DNA from 2 places in the Arthrobacter sp. MMS24-T111 genome. Region 2 is predicted to be linked to the other one. Evidence: predicted binding sites of a transcription regulator. Region 2 holds the regulator's gene; the other holds the start of a gene.
What was found. The regulator Rex, encoded in region 2, represses fermentation and respiration genes when NADH is low (regulators of the CRP and FNR family bind a similar motif). The targets are predictions, from matches to a motif close to CTTGTGAANNNNTTCACAAG.

Region 1: the regulator Rex is predicted to act here: its motif matches at 3,112-3,131, upstream of araB (ribulokinase).

What each region holds. Positions count from the first base shown of each region.
Region 1 is NZ_JBTZRO010000001.1:210,841-217,768, forward strand. Features, by position in the region: gene araA (L-arabinose isomerase) at 1-466, opposite strand, end outside; gene ACX5I6_RS00970 (L-ribulose-5-phosphate 4-epimerase) at 494-1,222, opposite strand; gene araB (ribulokinase) at 1,219-2,967, opposite strand; gene chvE (multiple monosaccharide ABC transporter substrate-binding protein) at 3,238-4,365, shown strand; partial or broken gene mmsA (multiple monosaccharide ABC transporter ATP-binding protein) at 4,470-6,000, shown strand; gene mmsB (multiple monosaccharide ABC transporter permease) at 6,005-6,928, shown strand, end outside.
Region 2 is NZ_JBTZRO010000001.1:1,903,934-1,910,861, forward strand. Features, by position in the region: gene ACX5I6_RS08860 (acetylxylan esterase) at 1-296, shown strand, start outside; gene ACX5I6_RS08865 (3-deoxy-7-phosphoheptulonate synthase) at 539-1,660, shown strand; gene ACX5I6_RS08870 (helix-turn-helix domain-containing protein) at 1,804-2,016, shown strand; gene ACX5I6_RS08875 (30S ribosomal protein bS22) at 2,168-2,266, shown strand; partial or broken gene ACX5I6_RS08880 (HAD family hydrolase) at 2,385-3,202, opposite strand; gene ACX5I6_RS08885 (glutaredoxin family protein) at 3,281-3,535, shown strand; gene ACX5I6_RS08890 (redox-sensing transcriptional repressor Rex) at 3,546-4,250, shown strand; gene ACX5I6_RS08895 (hypothetical protein) at 4,325-5,155, opposite strand; gene ACX5I6_RS08900 (YceI family protein) at 5,357-5,905, opposite strand; gene ACX5I6_RS08905 (histidine phosphatase family protein) at 6,108-6,788, shown strand; gene ACX5I6_RS08910 (TlpA family protein disulfide reductase) at 6,824-6,928, shown strand, end outside.

The DNA.
Region 1 (6,928 bases), 1.7 Mb from region 2:
CGTGGCCGACGACGGTCTTCCGGGCGATGCCCAGGCGGGACTGGATGTACCCGAACTCCCGGTCGCCGTGCGCGGCCTGGTTCAGGTTCATGAAGTCGAAGTCGATGTCCGCCCAAGGCAGGTCGCGGTTGGCCTGGGTGTGCAGGTGCAGCAGAGGCTTGCGCAGCAGATCCAGGCCGGAGATCCACATCTTGGCAGGGCTGAAGGTGTGCATCCAGGCCGTCACGCCGATGACTGAGTCATCGGCGTTCGCTTCCAGCGCGGTCCGGCGGATGGCATCGGAGTCGGTCAGGACCGGCTTCCACACGATCCGCACCGGGACGGCGGAATTGGCGTTCAGCTGGTTGGCGATCTCCTGGGATTGGGCGGCCACCTGTTTGAGGACTTCTTCGCCGTAGAGGTGCTGGCTGCCGGTGAGGAACCAGACCTCGTAGCCGTCCAGGGTGGTGTTTGCTGCGGTGTTCATGCGTACTCCTGTTGAAGGTTTGGGGGTTTACTGCCCGTAGACGTTCTGGTACCGGGCGTAGAGCGAGTCGATATGGCTTGCGTCGATCGGGAGGGGTTCACCCAGCTGCCGCGAGATATGGACGGTGCGGGCCACTTCCTCGCACATCACGGCGGCCTTCACGGCGGAGCGGGCGTCCTTGCCGATGGTGAAGGGGCCGTGGTTCTGCATCAGGACCGCCGGTGAGTTCGAGTTTTTGAGGGTCTCCACGATGCCGTGGCCGATCGAATCGTCGCCGATCAGCGCGAACGGGCCCACCGGGATAGAGCCGCCGAACTCGTCGCCCATCATGGTGAGCACACAGGGGATGGCCTCACCCCGTGCAGCCCACGCGGTGGCGTAGGTGGAGTGCGTGTGCACCACACCGCCCACCTCGGGCATGTGCCGGTACACATAGGCGTGCGCGGCGGTGTCGGACGACGGCGAGAGCGGCGGGTTGCCCCAATCGACCGTGCCGCCGCCACCAACGTTGGTGCCCCTCACCGGCGTGCCGTGCAGGTCGGTCACGACCATTTGCTCCGGGGTCAGGTCCTGGTAGCTGACGCCGGACGGCTTGATGACCATCAGGTCGGTGCCCGGCACCCGGGCCGAGACGTTGCCCGCAGTCCACACCACCAGTTCGTACCGCGTCAACTCAGCGTGCAGGGCGCATACGTCTTCCCGGATCCGGGCGATGGTTTCCAGGATTGCGGCTTCGGTTCCTTGCCGGACGCTCATGCGGACACCTCCACGACAGAGTGGACGGCGGACCCGGTACCGGGCAGCACCGTACTGGCGGCCTTGCGCTGGATGGCCTTGAGCCGGTGCATGACATCGTTGCTGCCGCGGCCAAAGTAGTCGTGGAGGGTTTTGTACTCCTGGAAGAGTTCCTCGTACGCGGCCACGTTTTCCGGGATTGGAGTGTAGACCTCCCCGGGTTCGGCGCCCATGGCGGCTGCGGCCTGGCGGATATCCGCATAGTGGCCGGCCGCGACGGCGGCGTGGATCGCCGACCCCAGGGCCGGGCCCTGTTCCGAGCCGATGGTGGAGAGCGGCAGGCCGGTGGCGTCCGCATAGATCTGCATCAGCAGCTTGTTCTTCAGGAGTCCTCCCGCCACGATGAATTCCTTGACCGGAACCCCGGCGTAACGGAACGCATCAACAATCGTGCGGGTGCCGAACGCGGTGGCCTCCAACAGCGCCCGGTAGGTGTCCTCGGGCCTGGTGGCGAGGGTCTGGCCCACCACGATGCCGGAGAGCTCGTGGTCCACCAACACCGAGCGGTTGCCCGAGTGCCAGTCCAGGGCTATCAGGCCGTGCTCGCCGATAACCTGCCTGGAAGCCAGTTCAGTGAGATATTCGTGGATCCCCAGACCTGCAGCTTCGGCCGCCTGGTGGTATTCGGGCGGCACTCCGTATTTCGTGAACCAGCCGAAGATGTCTCCCACGCCCGACTGGCCCGCCTCGTAGCCCCACAGGCCGGGAACGATGCCGCCGTCAACGGCCCCGCACATTCCCGGTACTTCGCGCAGTTCCGTGCCGTTCATGACGTGGCAGGTGGAGGTGCCCATGATGGCCACCAGCTGGCCGGGTTCCACCGCCTTCGCTGCCGGGGCAGTCACATGGGCGTCAACGTTTCCCACCGCCACGGCGATGCCCTCCGGCAGCCCGGTCCAGGCTGCGGCCTCCGCGGTCAGTGTGCCGGCGGCGTCACCCAGCCGTCCGATGGTGTGCTCGAGTTTGGAGCTGACGAAGTCCTTGAACTCCGGGTTCAGGGCAGCGAGGAAGTCCTCCGAGGGGTAGCGCCCGTCCTGGTAGATGCCCTTGTAGCCGGCCGTGCAGGCATTGCGGACATACCTGCCGCACAGCTGCCAGACGATCCAGTCCGCCGCCTCCACCCAGCGGTCCATTGCGGCGTAGGCCTCGGGGTCCTCTTCCAGAAGCTGCAGCCCCTTGGCGAATTCCCACTCCGAGGAAATCAGCCCCCCATACCTGGGAAGCCAGTCCTCGCCCCGTTCGGCGGCGAGCCGGTTGATCCGGTCGGCCTGCCCCTGGGCGGCGTGGTGGCGCCACAGCTTCACGTACGCGTGCGGCCGGTTGGCATAGCCCGGCAGTTCGTTCAGCGGGGTGCCGTCGGCCTTGACCGGCACCATGGTGCAGGCGGTGAAGTCGGTGGCAATACCGACGACGTCCGCCGGGTCGATTCCGGCGTCAGCCACTGCTGCCGGGACGGCAGTGCGAAGGACCTCCCGGTAGTCGTTGGGCACTTGGAGCGCCCATTCCCCGGGAAGCCGGGCCCCGTCGTCGCCCGCTGTGTCACGCGGCAGGACGTCGGTGACCACGGCGTGCGGATATGCATGGACCGCGCTGCCGAGTTCCTTCCCGTCGCGGACACGCACCACCACGGCACGGCCGGAAAGTGTTCCGTAATCCACGCCGATGACGCAGTGGTCAGGGCTGGAACTGAAGGGTGTATCTGGCATTCGGTTGCCTCCGCCCGGGAGGCAGGGGCCTCATTGCCGGGGTTGTCTAGGGGTCAAGGTCAAGCTAAGCGCTGCAGCAAGTGTGAACGCTAACAAAGCAGAAGTCAATGAATTTGGAGCAGGTTTCAAGCACTTGATACCCACCTCTTGTTAGCGTTCACAAATCAGTCTATATTGAACCGACACATCAACAATGTGACCAGGACCAGGGAGCATCGCTGCTGCCTCGTCCAATAACACTTCGCGGCAATGCTGCCGCGGAAGGAGAAAATGGTGAGAATCAAAAAAATCGTGGGCGCGGTGGCCCTTGTCCTCGCGCTGACGGTGGGCGCCACCGGTTGCGGCTCACGTGGCGCGGCAACAGAATCCAGCGGCGCGGCAAAGCCCGCCGACTCGCTTGTTGGGATCTCGATGCCCACACAGACATCCGAGCGTTGGATTGCCGATGGCGCCAACGTCGAGAAGTCGCTCAAGGACCTTGGCTACAAGACAGACCTCCAGTTCGCCAATGACGACATCCCCACCCAGGTCTCGCAGATCGAAAACATGCTGACCAAAGGCGCCAAGGCGCTGATCATCGCCGCCATTGACGGCACCACCCTGACCGATGTCCTGGCCAAGGCCAAGGAGCAGAACGTCAAGGTGATCGCGTACGACCGCCTCATCAACGGCACCCCGAACGTGGACTACTACACCACATTCGACAACTACACGGTGGGCGTCCAGCAGGCCACTTCGCTGCTGACCGGCCTGGGGCTCCTCGACGCCAGTGGCAAGAAAGTGGACGGCAAGGGTCCGTTCAACGTCGAACTCTTCGCCGGAAGCCCCGACGACAACAACGCCAACTTCTTCTGGACCGGCGCCATGGACACCCTCAAGCCGTACCTGGATGCGGGCACCCTGAAGGTCCCCAGCGGCCAGACCAAGTTCGAGCAGGCCGCGATCCTTCGCTGGCAGGCACCCGTGGCGCAGAAGCGCATGGAGGATATCCTCACCTCCGCGTACAGCTCGGGCACCAAGCTGAACGGCGTCCTGTCCCCGTATGACGGACTGTCCATCGGCATCATCTCCGCCCTCACCAGCACCGGCGGCTACGCCAAGGGAAGCCTGCCGGTCGTCACCGGCCAGGATGCCGAGAAGGGCTCCGTGAAGTCCATCATTGCCGGCGAGCAGTACTCCACCATCTTCAAGGACACCCGCCAGCTGGGTGCCCAGGCGGTCAAGATGGTGGACGCCGTCCTCAAGGGCCAGGAACCGGAAACCAATGACACCAAGACGTACAACAACAAGGTCAAGGTTGTCCCGGCTTACCTGCTGAAGTCCGTGATCATCACCAAGGACAACTACAAGAAGGAACTGATCGACTCGGGTTACTACACCGACGCCGACGTCAAGTAGACAGCCGGGGGCTGCTGCCGGACGTCCGGTCCGGCAGCAGCCCCTCCCGCAACCTCCTGCAGCAGCAGGAAGGCCAAGATTCGACCAGTCAGTGGGAATTGACGATGAACACACCCATTCTTCAAATGCGAGGAATCACCAAGACATTCCCGGGCGTGAAGGCGCTGCAGGATGTCACGCTGGATGTGAACCGTGGAGAAGTCCATGCCATCTGCGGTGAGAACGGCGCCGGAAAATCAACGCTCATGAAGGTGTTGTCCGGCGTGTATGCGCACAACACGTTCGACGGGAAAATCCTGTTCGAAAACGAACCCTGCAATTTCGCCAGCATCTCGGACAGTGAGAAGCGGGGCATCGTGATCATCCACCAGGAACTCGCCCTGAGCCCGTACCTTTCCATCGCCGAGAACATCTACCTCGGCAACGAACAGGCCACCAAGGGATGGGTGGACTGGCGGAAGACCAACCTGGAGGCAGCAAAACTGCTGGCCCGCGTGGGGCTCGATGAAAACCCCGTCACCCCGGTACAGCACATCAGCGTAGGCAAGCAGCAGCTCGTGGAAATCGCCAAGGCGCTGTCCAAGGAAGTGAAGCTGCTCATCCTGGACGAGCCCACGGCCGCCCTCAACGACGAGGACTCCGGCCACCTGCTGGACCTGATCCTCCATTTGAAGGGCCAAGGCGTCACCAGCATCATCATCAGCCATAAGCTCAACGAGATCCGCAAGGTGGCAGACGCTGTCACCATCATCCGCGATGGCAAGACCATCGAGACCCTTCGGCTCGATGAAGGCCAGATCACCCAGGAGCGGATCATCCGCGGGATGGTGGGCCGCGACCTCGAGAGCCTCTACCCGGAACGCGAGCCGAACATCGGCGCAGAAGTCCTCCGGATCGAAGACTGGTCCGTCCGCCACCCGCAGGACCACGCCCGCATGGTGGTAAGCAACGCCAACCTGCACGTCCGGAAGGGCGAAGTCGTGGGCCTTGCCGGGCTCATGGGCGCCGGCCGGACGGAACTGGCCATGAGCGTATTTGGCCGCACCTACGGCACGGCCACCTCAGGCAAGGTCTACAAGTACGGCGAGGAGATCAATACGTCCACCGTCTCGGACGCGATCAGGCACGGCATTGCCTACGCCACCGAGGACCGCAAGCACTACGGCCTGAACCTGATCGAGGACATCAAGCGCAATATCTCTCTGGCATCGCTGCGCAAGCTCGCGAAGCGCGGCTTCGTCGACAAGAACCAGGAGACCGTGGTGGCCAACGGCTACCGCACCAGCATGAACATCAAGGCACCCTCGGTGGCCGCCATCACCGGGAAGCTCTCCGGCGGCAACCAGCAGAAGGTGGTGCTGAGCAAGTGGATGTTCTCGGACCCGGACGTCCTCATCCTCGATGAACCCACCCGAGGGATCGACGTCGGCGCCAAGTATGAGATATACACGATCATTGCCAGGCTCGCGGCCGAAGGAAAGGCCGTCATTGTCATTTCCTCGGAGCTTCCCGAGCTTCCTGGGTATCTGCGATCGCATCTACACCCTCGCCGCCGGCCACGTCACCGGTGAAGTGCCCATTGCCGAGGCCACCCAGGAATCACTGATGCACTACATGACCAAAGAGAAGGAATAGCGAAATGTCAGCCTTAAGAGAATCGCTCGGATTCCTCACAAGCCGCCTCCGCCAAGTTGGCATCTTCGTTGCCCTGATCCTGATCGTCCTCCTGTTCCAGGGACTGACCGGCGGGATCCTGCTCGAGCCGCAGAACGTCACCAACCTGGTGGTCCAGAACAGTTACATCCTCATCCTGGCCATCGGCATGGTGATGGTGATCATCGCGGGCCACATCGACCTGTCCGTCGGCTCGGTGGCGGGATTCATCGGTGCCGTCGCCGGCGTCATGATCGTGCACTGGGGCTGGCCATGGTGGGCTGCCATCCCTGCGTGCCTGCTGGTCGGTGCGCTCGTCGGGGCATGGCAGGGGTACTGGATCGCCTACGTGGGAATTCCGGCCTTCATCGTCACGCTGGCAGGCATGCTGATCTTCCGCGGCCTGACGCTCATCACCCTGAAGAACCAGCAGATCACGCCGTTCCCCGCGGAACTGCGGGCCCTGGGCGGAGGTTTCCTTCCGGACATTTCCGGCGGCACGTCCGTACTGGAATGGCTCACGGTGATCCTTGGCGTGGGTGCCACCGTGGCACTCCTGATCCAGGCCCTGAAGGAACGCCGCATCCGCAGGAAGTTCGACCTCGAAAGCGAACCCCTGGTCTGGTTCGTCATCAAAACCGCTTTCACCGCCCTGCTCATGCTCATCATCACCTTCTTGCTGGCGTCCTACCGGGGCACGCCGATCGTCCTGGTGGTCCTGGCCGCCCTGGTGATCGCGTACACGGCACTGATGAACAACAGCGTGTTTGGCCGCCACACCTATGCAATCGGCGGCAACCTGCACGCAGCTGAGCTGTCCGGCATCAAGACCAAGGCCGTGACCTTCCGGCTCTTCGTGAACATGGGCGTGCTCGCTGCCTTGGCGGGCCTGGTCTTCACGGCCCGGCTC
Region 2 (6,928 bases):
TGGCGCGCCACCGCGACCGGTACCAGCCCGCCCTTGAGGTCCTGAACTACTTCGACGGCGTCAACCTGGCCCGGTACGCCACGGCACCGGCGCTGTACTCGGTGGCCCAGATGGACGACATCTGCCCGCCGTCCACGGTTTTCGCCAGCTTCAACGCCTACGGCTCCGGGACGTCCGGGGCATCCTCCACCGGGGCGGCCAAGGAGATCGAGGTGTACCGGTTCAACAACCATGAAGGCGGCCAGGAACACCACTGGATCCGGCAGCTGCAGTACCTGCGCAAGCTTCTGGGGTAGGCCGGTGCGGGAATGTGACGGACGCTGATTTTGCGGCGGCGGGCGGCCGGGCTTATGGTCTTTCCCATGACTAACCGTTGGTATGCGTATTTTTCGTTGGCTCTGGAGGGGCCCGCGTCTAACTGACACGCATCCAGCATTCCTTCAGAGCCAACAGGGCAGAGATCATTCTCTGCCCTTCGCCGTTTCTCCGGCGGGTTCTGAAATCCGGGCCCGCTTCCCATCTGGAACAGGACCCGATCATGAGCACCGCAACAGCAGCAGCCGCCAACGCCGGCACCAAATCCACCTCGAACCTGCGCGTCAGCGAATTCACCGCGCTGCCCACCCCTTCCGGGCTCCTCGCCGAACTGCCGCTGGACGCCCGGGCGGCTGACGTCGTCGAACGCGGACGCGACCAGGTCCGGGCCATCATGGACGGCGTGGATGACCGACTGCTGGTCATCGTGGGCCCGTGCTCCATCCACGATCCCAAAGCCGGCCTGGAATACGCCCGGCGGCTGGTCAGCCAGGCTGAAAAGCACAAGGAAGACCTGCTGGTGGTCATGCGGACCTACTTCGAAAAGCCCCGCACCACCGTGGGCTGGAAGGGCCTGATCAACGACCCCCGGCTGGACGGCAGCCACGACATGGTCACCGGCCTGCGCACCGCCAGGCAGTTCCTGCAGCAGGTGACCGCGCTGGGACTGCCCACCGCCACCGAATTCCTGGAGCCGATCAGCCCGCAATACATGGCGGACCTGATTTCCTGGGGTGCCATCGGCGCCCGCACCACCGAAAGCCAGATCCACCGCCAGCTGGCCTCCGGCCTGTCCATGCCCATCGGCTTCAAGAACGGGACCGACGGCGGCCTGCAGGTGGCGATTGACGCATGCGGCGCCGCGGCGGCGGCCCAGGCATTCCTGGGGATCGACGGCGACGGCCGGGCAGCACTGGTGGCCACAGCCGGGAACCCGGACACCCACGTCATCCTCCGCGGCGGCCGCAAGGGACCCAACTACTCAGCCGCCGACGTCGAACGGGCGTCCGGGGAGCTGGCCGGAAAGGGCCTGAACCCGCGCCTGGTGGTGGACGCCAGCCACGCCAACAGCGGCAAGAGCCATCACCGGCAGGCCGAGGTGGCACTCGAGATCGGTGCCCAGCTCGAGGACGGGGGCGCCGCGGCGCAGGCGATCGCCGGGGTGATGCTGGAAAGCTTCCTGGTGGGCGGCGCCCAGAACCTGGACGTTGCCGAGCACGCGGCCGGCCGCTCCGAACTCGTCTACGGCCAGAGCGTCACCGACGCCTGCATGGACTGGGACGTTTCCGCCTCCGTGCTGGAGCAGCTGGCGGCCTCGGCGCGGAAGCGCCGGCAGGCGAAATAGTGCCTTTACCTACTTTCACATCTGCCACATGAACATCTAGAGTATCTATTTAGGTGATTGGTGGATGGCTCAGCATCGGAACACCGCATTGGCACGTACCTGGGGTCACTGTTGTCCATCCGTCAGCAAAGGAAAATAGGGAAATGTCGGCAGAACAGAACTTCTCCAACGCGAAGTTCCTGACCGTGGCTGAGGTAGCCGAGGTCATGCGCGTCTCCAAAATGACTGTTTACCGGCTGGTCCACTCCGGCGAAATGCCGGCAGTGCGGTTCGGCCGCTCCTACCGGGTACCTGAGAATGCCGTGGAGCAGTACCTCAAAGGTGCTGTGGTGGACGGTCACTCCGAGACAGCCTAAGGCAGCTTGTCCCAAGCCGCCCCCGATAGGCGGTACCCTGTTAAGGAACGTTTTACGTCATTGTAAGAATCTGTCAGTTGTCCAGTTCGTAGCTCTGTCCACGAACCATTTCCATCAGACAGGTACTGCATCTAGTTTGTAAGGAACTTTCGTGGGTTCAGTTATTAAGAAGCGTCGCAAGCGTATGGCCAAGAAGAAGCACCGCAAGCTGCTTCGCAAGACTCGTCACCAGCGCCGCAACAAGAAGTAGCAATACTTCGAACAGCGTGGAGAACGCCCGTCGCCTGCAAAGGCGGCGGGCGTTTTTCGTGCGCTGGAGGGTACGGTGCGGGAACCGGCAGGCAGGGGGAAGGCAGACTCGCGGGAAGCTACAGGCGCGGGCCGCGCATCCGGGCGAAACCCTTCCACAGCCCGTAGATGGCGCCGCCAAAGGTTGCCACCTTGAGTCCGAAGGTGGCGGCACGGCGGCCGGCACGGAAATCGTAGACCGGCCAGTTGCGGTCGCGGGCGTGCCGGCGGAGCCTGGCATCGGGGTTGATGGCCACCGGGTGGCCTACCAGTGAGAGCAGCGGGACGTCGTTAAGGAGTCGCTGTACGCCCAGCAGCGCTTCAGGTCCAGGTCTTCCTCGTCGGCGAGGGCCTGGACCGCCACGGCCTTGGCCGCGCCATGCAGGATGTCGCCCACCAGGCGGCCGGTGTACATGCCGTCGGAGACTTCCCCGACCGTGCCGAGGGCGCCGGTCAGGCCCAGGCGGGTGGAAATGACCGTGGCAACTTCGATGGGAGTGGCCGTGACCAGCCACACCCGGCGGCCCACGCGCAGGTGCTGCTCGGCCAGCGCCTTGGCACCCGGCCAGATCCGGGAGGCGATCATTTCGTCATAGACCTCTTCGCCCAACGCCCGGATATCGTCAACGCTGATGCCCACAGCCAGGGTCAGGGCCGAGTCCCGGACGGCGTGGACATCATCCATGTTTTCACCGCGGGCCACAAACTTGAACTGTTTCCAGGCCATACCGGCCGCCTGCCTCAGGGTGAACGCCCCGCGCTGGTGCATTTTCCGGGCCACATGGAAGAGGCTGGCGCCGCGCATCAAGGTGTTGTCCACGTCGAAAAACGCCGCTTCGCCGGGCTGCGGCGCAGTGACGGGCCGCGTGGCTACGGCGACGTATTTCTCCTCGGGCATGGACTCGAGTCTAGTCAATAGGCCGGGCAGCCGCCGTCGGCGTCGCCCGCATGCCGCGAACGGCGATACCGTTAAGCCATGGCTACCCCCCGCGTCGTCCTGGTCACCAAAGCTGACTGCCACCTTTGCGAAGAGGCGCGCGACGCCGTCGGCCGGGTTACTGCCTCGTTGGGACTGACCTGGGCGGAAGAGTCGGTGGACTACCAGCCCGAGCTGCGCGAACGCTATGCCGAGGAAATCCCGGTGGTCCTGGTGGACGGGGTCCAGCGCGACTTTTGGAAAATTGACGAAGCCCGGCTGGAACGCGTGCTGCAGCGCGCCATGGCCCGGTAGGGGGAGGCCAATGACGTCCGTGGAATCAATGTCCCAGCCCGTCCCGGACCTTCCGGGCGCCACCGGTACGCCGGCCAAGCAGATCCCGCCCGCGGCGGTGGCCCGGCTGACCCTGTACCTCCGCGCCTTGAATACCTTGCTGGCCGAGGGGGTGGAGCGGGTCTCGTCCGAGTCGTTGGCGGAGGCCTCCGGCGTCAGTTCCTCGACGCTGCGCAAGGACCTGTCCCATGTAGGGTCCTACGGCACCAGGGGAGTGGGCTACGAGGTGCAGTACCTCAGCCGCCATATCGCAGCGGCCCTTGGCCTCACGCATGACTGGAAAGTCGCGATCGTCGGCGCCGGAAACCTGGGCAAGGCCCTGGCCCGGTACGGCGGCTTCGAATCCCGCGGGTTCGACGTCGTGGCGATTTTCGACGCGGACCAGATGGTGGTGGGCAACGAGGTGGGCTGGCTGCGGGTCAGCGACGTGGCAGACCTTGAAACCGTCCTGCACCGCACCGGAGCCAACATGGTGGTGCTGGCGCTCCCGGCGGCTGTGGCCCAAGGCATCTGCGACCGCGTGGTGGCCGCAGGCGTGCACAGCGTCCTGAGCTTCGCGCCCGTGATGCTGCAGGTCCCGGAAGGCGTGAACCTCCGCAAGGTGGACATGGCCACCGAGCTGCAGATCCTGGCCTACCATGCCCAGCGGGCACAGGCGCCGGGCCAGACCGCGTAAGGACCACCGGTTAAGGAAAACGGCCCGGGACGCTGCGAAGCATCCCGGGCCGTTTTCCGTGGTGTGGCAGGCTGCTACCGGCCGTAGGGGTTTCCGAAGCCGCCGGCATACGGGTTGCCGAACTGCTGCTTCCGGAAGTAGGGGGCGGCCGCCGGAAGGTACAGCAGCACAATGGCCGCGATGCCCAGGACGGTGCCCACCGTGGCGAACGACGGAACCCCGAAGAGGCCCAGCACCGACAGGGCTGCCAGGACGGTCCCCAGGATGCGTGCCCAGTTCTTGCCCTTGCGGACGAAGAAGGCCACCAGCAGGTACAGCCCGGCACCGATGATGGCGAAGACCACCAGGGTTCCGGCGATGACGCCCTTGATGTCGTCGTACGTGACGCCGGCGTTGCTGGCCTTGACCTGCTGGTCAAAGGCCTGCCGGAATGCGGGATCATCCAGCTGGGTCAGTCCGGTGAGCAGGGAAATGACGAAGATCACGGCGGCTGTGATCAGCATCCAAAAGGAAATGTTGACCAGTTGCGGGATGCCGGTGCTTGCCGCCGGCTGCGGCTGCTCCGATGGGTACTGGCCGTAGGGGGACTGGCCGTACGGCTGCTGTCCATAGGGCTGCTGCTGTCCGTAGCCCGGAGCCTGCGGCGGGTTCTGCCCGTACTGGGGGGCGTTCTGCCCGTATTGGGGCGGGTTCTGGCCATACTGCGGAGCGTTTTGCCCATACTGCGGGGCTGCCGGCGGCTGCGTACCGGGTGCGTTCTGTCCGTATTGAGGAGCGTTCTGCCCATACTGGGGGGCGTTTTGTCCGTAGCGGGGCTGTTCGCCGGCCGGCTGGCCGTTGCCGGGCTGGTCGCTTCCGGAAGTCGGATCGTGCGGCACGGGAGGCGGGACGGGAGGAGTACTCATGGGCGTTCCTTCTGCAGGTCGGGATCCGGGCGGGCTGCCGGGAATCGGTCCTGTGCCGCCCCCAGCATGGCTTAGGTCCACCGTACCCCCGGCAGCCCTGGTTGTGCGTGATTCCGCAGGGCCGTTCAAGGTGCGACAGGCGTTAATGCGGCACCCCGGCACCAGGCGGAATACCTGCTGCCGGGGTGGGCCGGGGCGGAATCAGGCTGCGGGAGCGATGAAGGCGAGTTCCAGGTTGATGGCAACCTTGTCGCTGACCAGCACGCCACCGGTCTCCAGGACGGCGTTCCAGGTCAGGCCGAAGTCCTTGCGGCTGATGGTGGTCTCGGCAGAGACGCCTGCGCGGGTGTTGCCGAACGGGTCAACGGCCACGCCGTTGAACTCGGTCTCCAGGGTTACCGGGCGTGTGACGCCCTTGATGGTGAGGTCACCGGTGAGCTCGTAGCTGTTGCCCTTTGCCACGAGGCCGTTGGAGACGAAGGAGATCTCCGGGAACTTCTCCACGTCGAAGAAATCCTCGCCCTTGACGTGGCCGTCGCGGTTGGCGTCGCCGGAATCGAAGCTGGCGGTCTTGATGGTGGCGTTGATCTTCGAGTCGGCCACATCCTCGAGGAGGTCAAGCGTCGCGGCGGCTTCGGTGAACTGGCCGCGGACCTTGCTGATGCCGGCGTGACGGACGGTGAAGCCGATCTCGCTGTGGGAGTTGTCCAGGGTCCAGGTGCCGGTGGTGACGTCTGCGGGAAGTGCCATGATGATGCTCCTTGTTCTTAATGCCTGTTGTGGTCTTGCGGTTGAACCTTCATCGGTTGAAGCCTCAACTAACTTGCTGCATCCAGTATAAACATGCGTTTGCATCTTTTGTTCCCACATTTGGAACATTTCTTCAGAAACTTAAGTTCTACTGTTTGTAGAAGATTTCGGATCGCACGCCATCTTTGAGAAACTGGTAACTATGCCCCAAGCCACTGTCCATCTGCTCCGCCACGGCGAGGTCCATAATCCCGACGGCGTTCTGTACGGACGGCTCCCCGAATTCCACCTCTCCGAACTGGGGCAGGAGATGGCCAGGACCCTCGCCGAGCACTTCCGGCAACGTGCCGAGCAGGGCGCCCGCATCACCTACCTGGCCGCCTCGCCGCTTGAGCGTGCGCAGGAAACGGCACGGCCGACGTCGGAAGCCCTGCACCTGCAGATCAACACCGAGCCGCGGATCATCGAGGCGGAAAACTACTTCGAGGGCATGAAGGTCACCAAGGCAGAGCTGCGCCGGCCCAAGCACTGGCCCCGGCTGGTCAATCCGCTGCGCCCGTCCTGGGGCGAGCCCTATACGCAGCAGGCGGCCCGCGTTGCCGCGGCAGCGCGGGACGCCCGGCTCCGGGCGATTGACCTGGCTGCCGGCGATTTCGGTGCCACTGGACCCGAGGCCATCCTCGTCAGCCACCAGCTGCCCATCTGGGCCGCACGGCTCAGCGCCGAAGGCCGGCCCCTGTGGCACGATCCCCGCAAGCGCGAGTGCACGCTGACCTCCGTCACGTCCCTGGTGTTCGCCGACGACGGCTCGCTGCTGCGCGTTGAGTACAGCGAACCCGCCGCGTCCCTTCTTCCCGGTGCCGCCAGCACCCCTGGAGCCTAGCTGTGACCAACGATTTCCTCCCCACGCGCCGGAGCATGCTCGCCGCGGGTGGCCTGGCCCTCGGCGCACTGACCCTGGGCCTGTCCGGCTGCGCCCAGGAAGACGCCCTGGCAAAGCAGGCAAAGGCCGGGGACAACAAG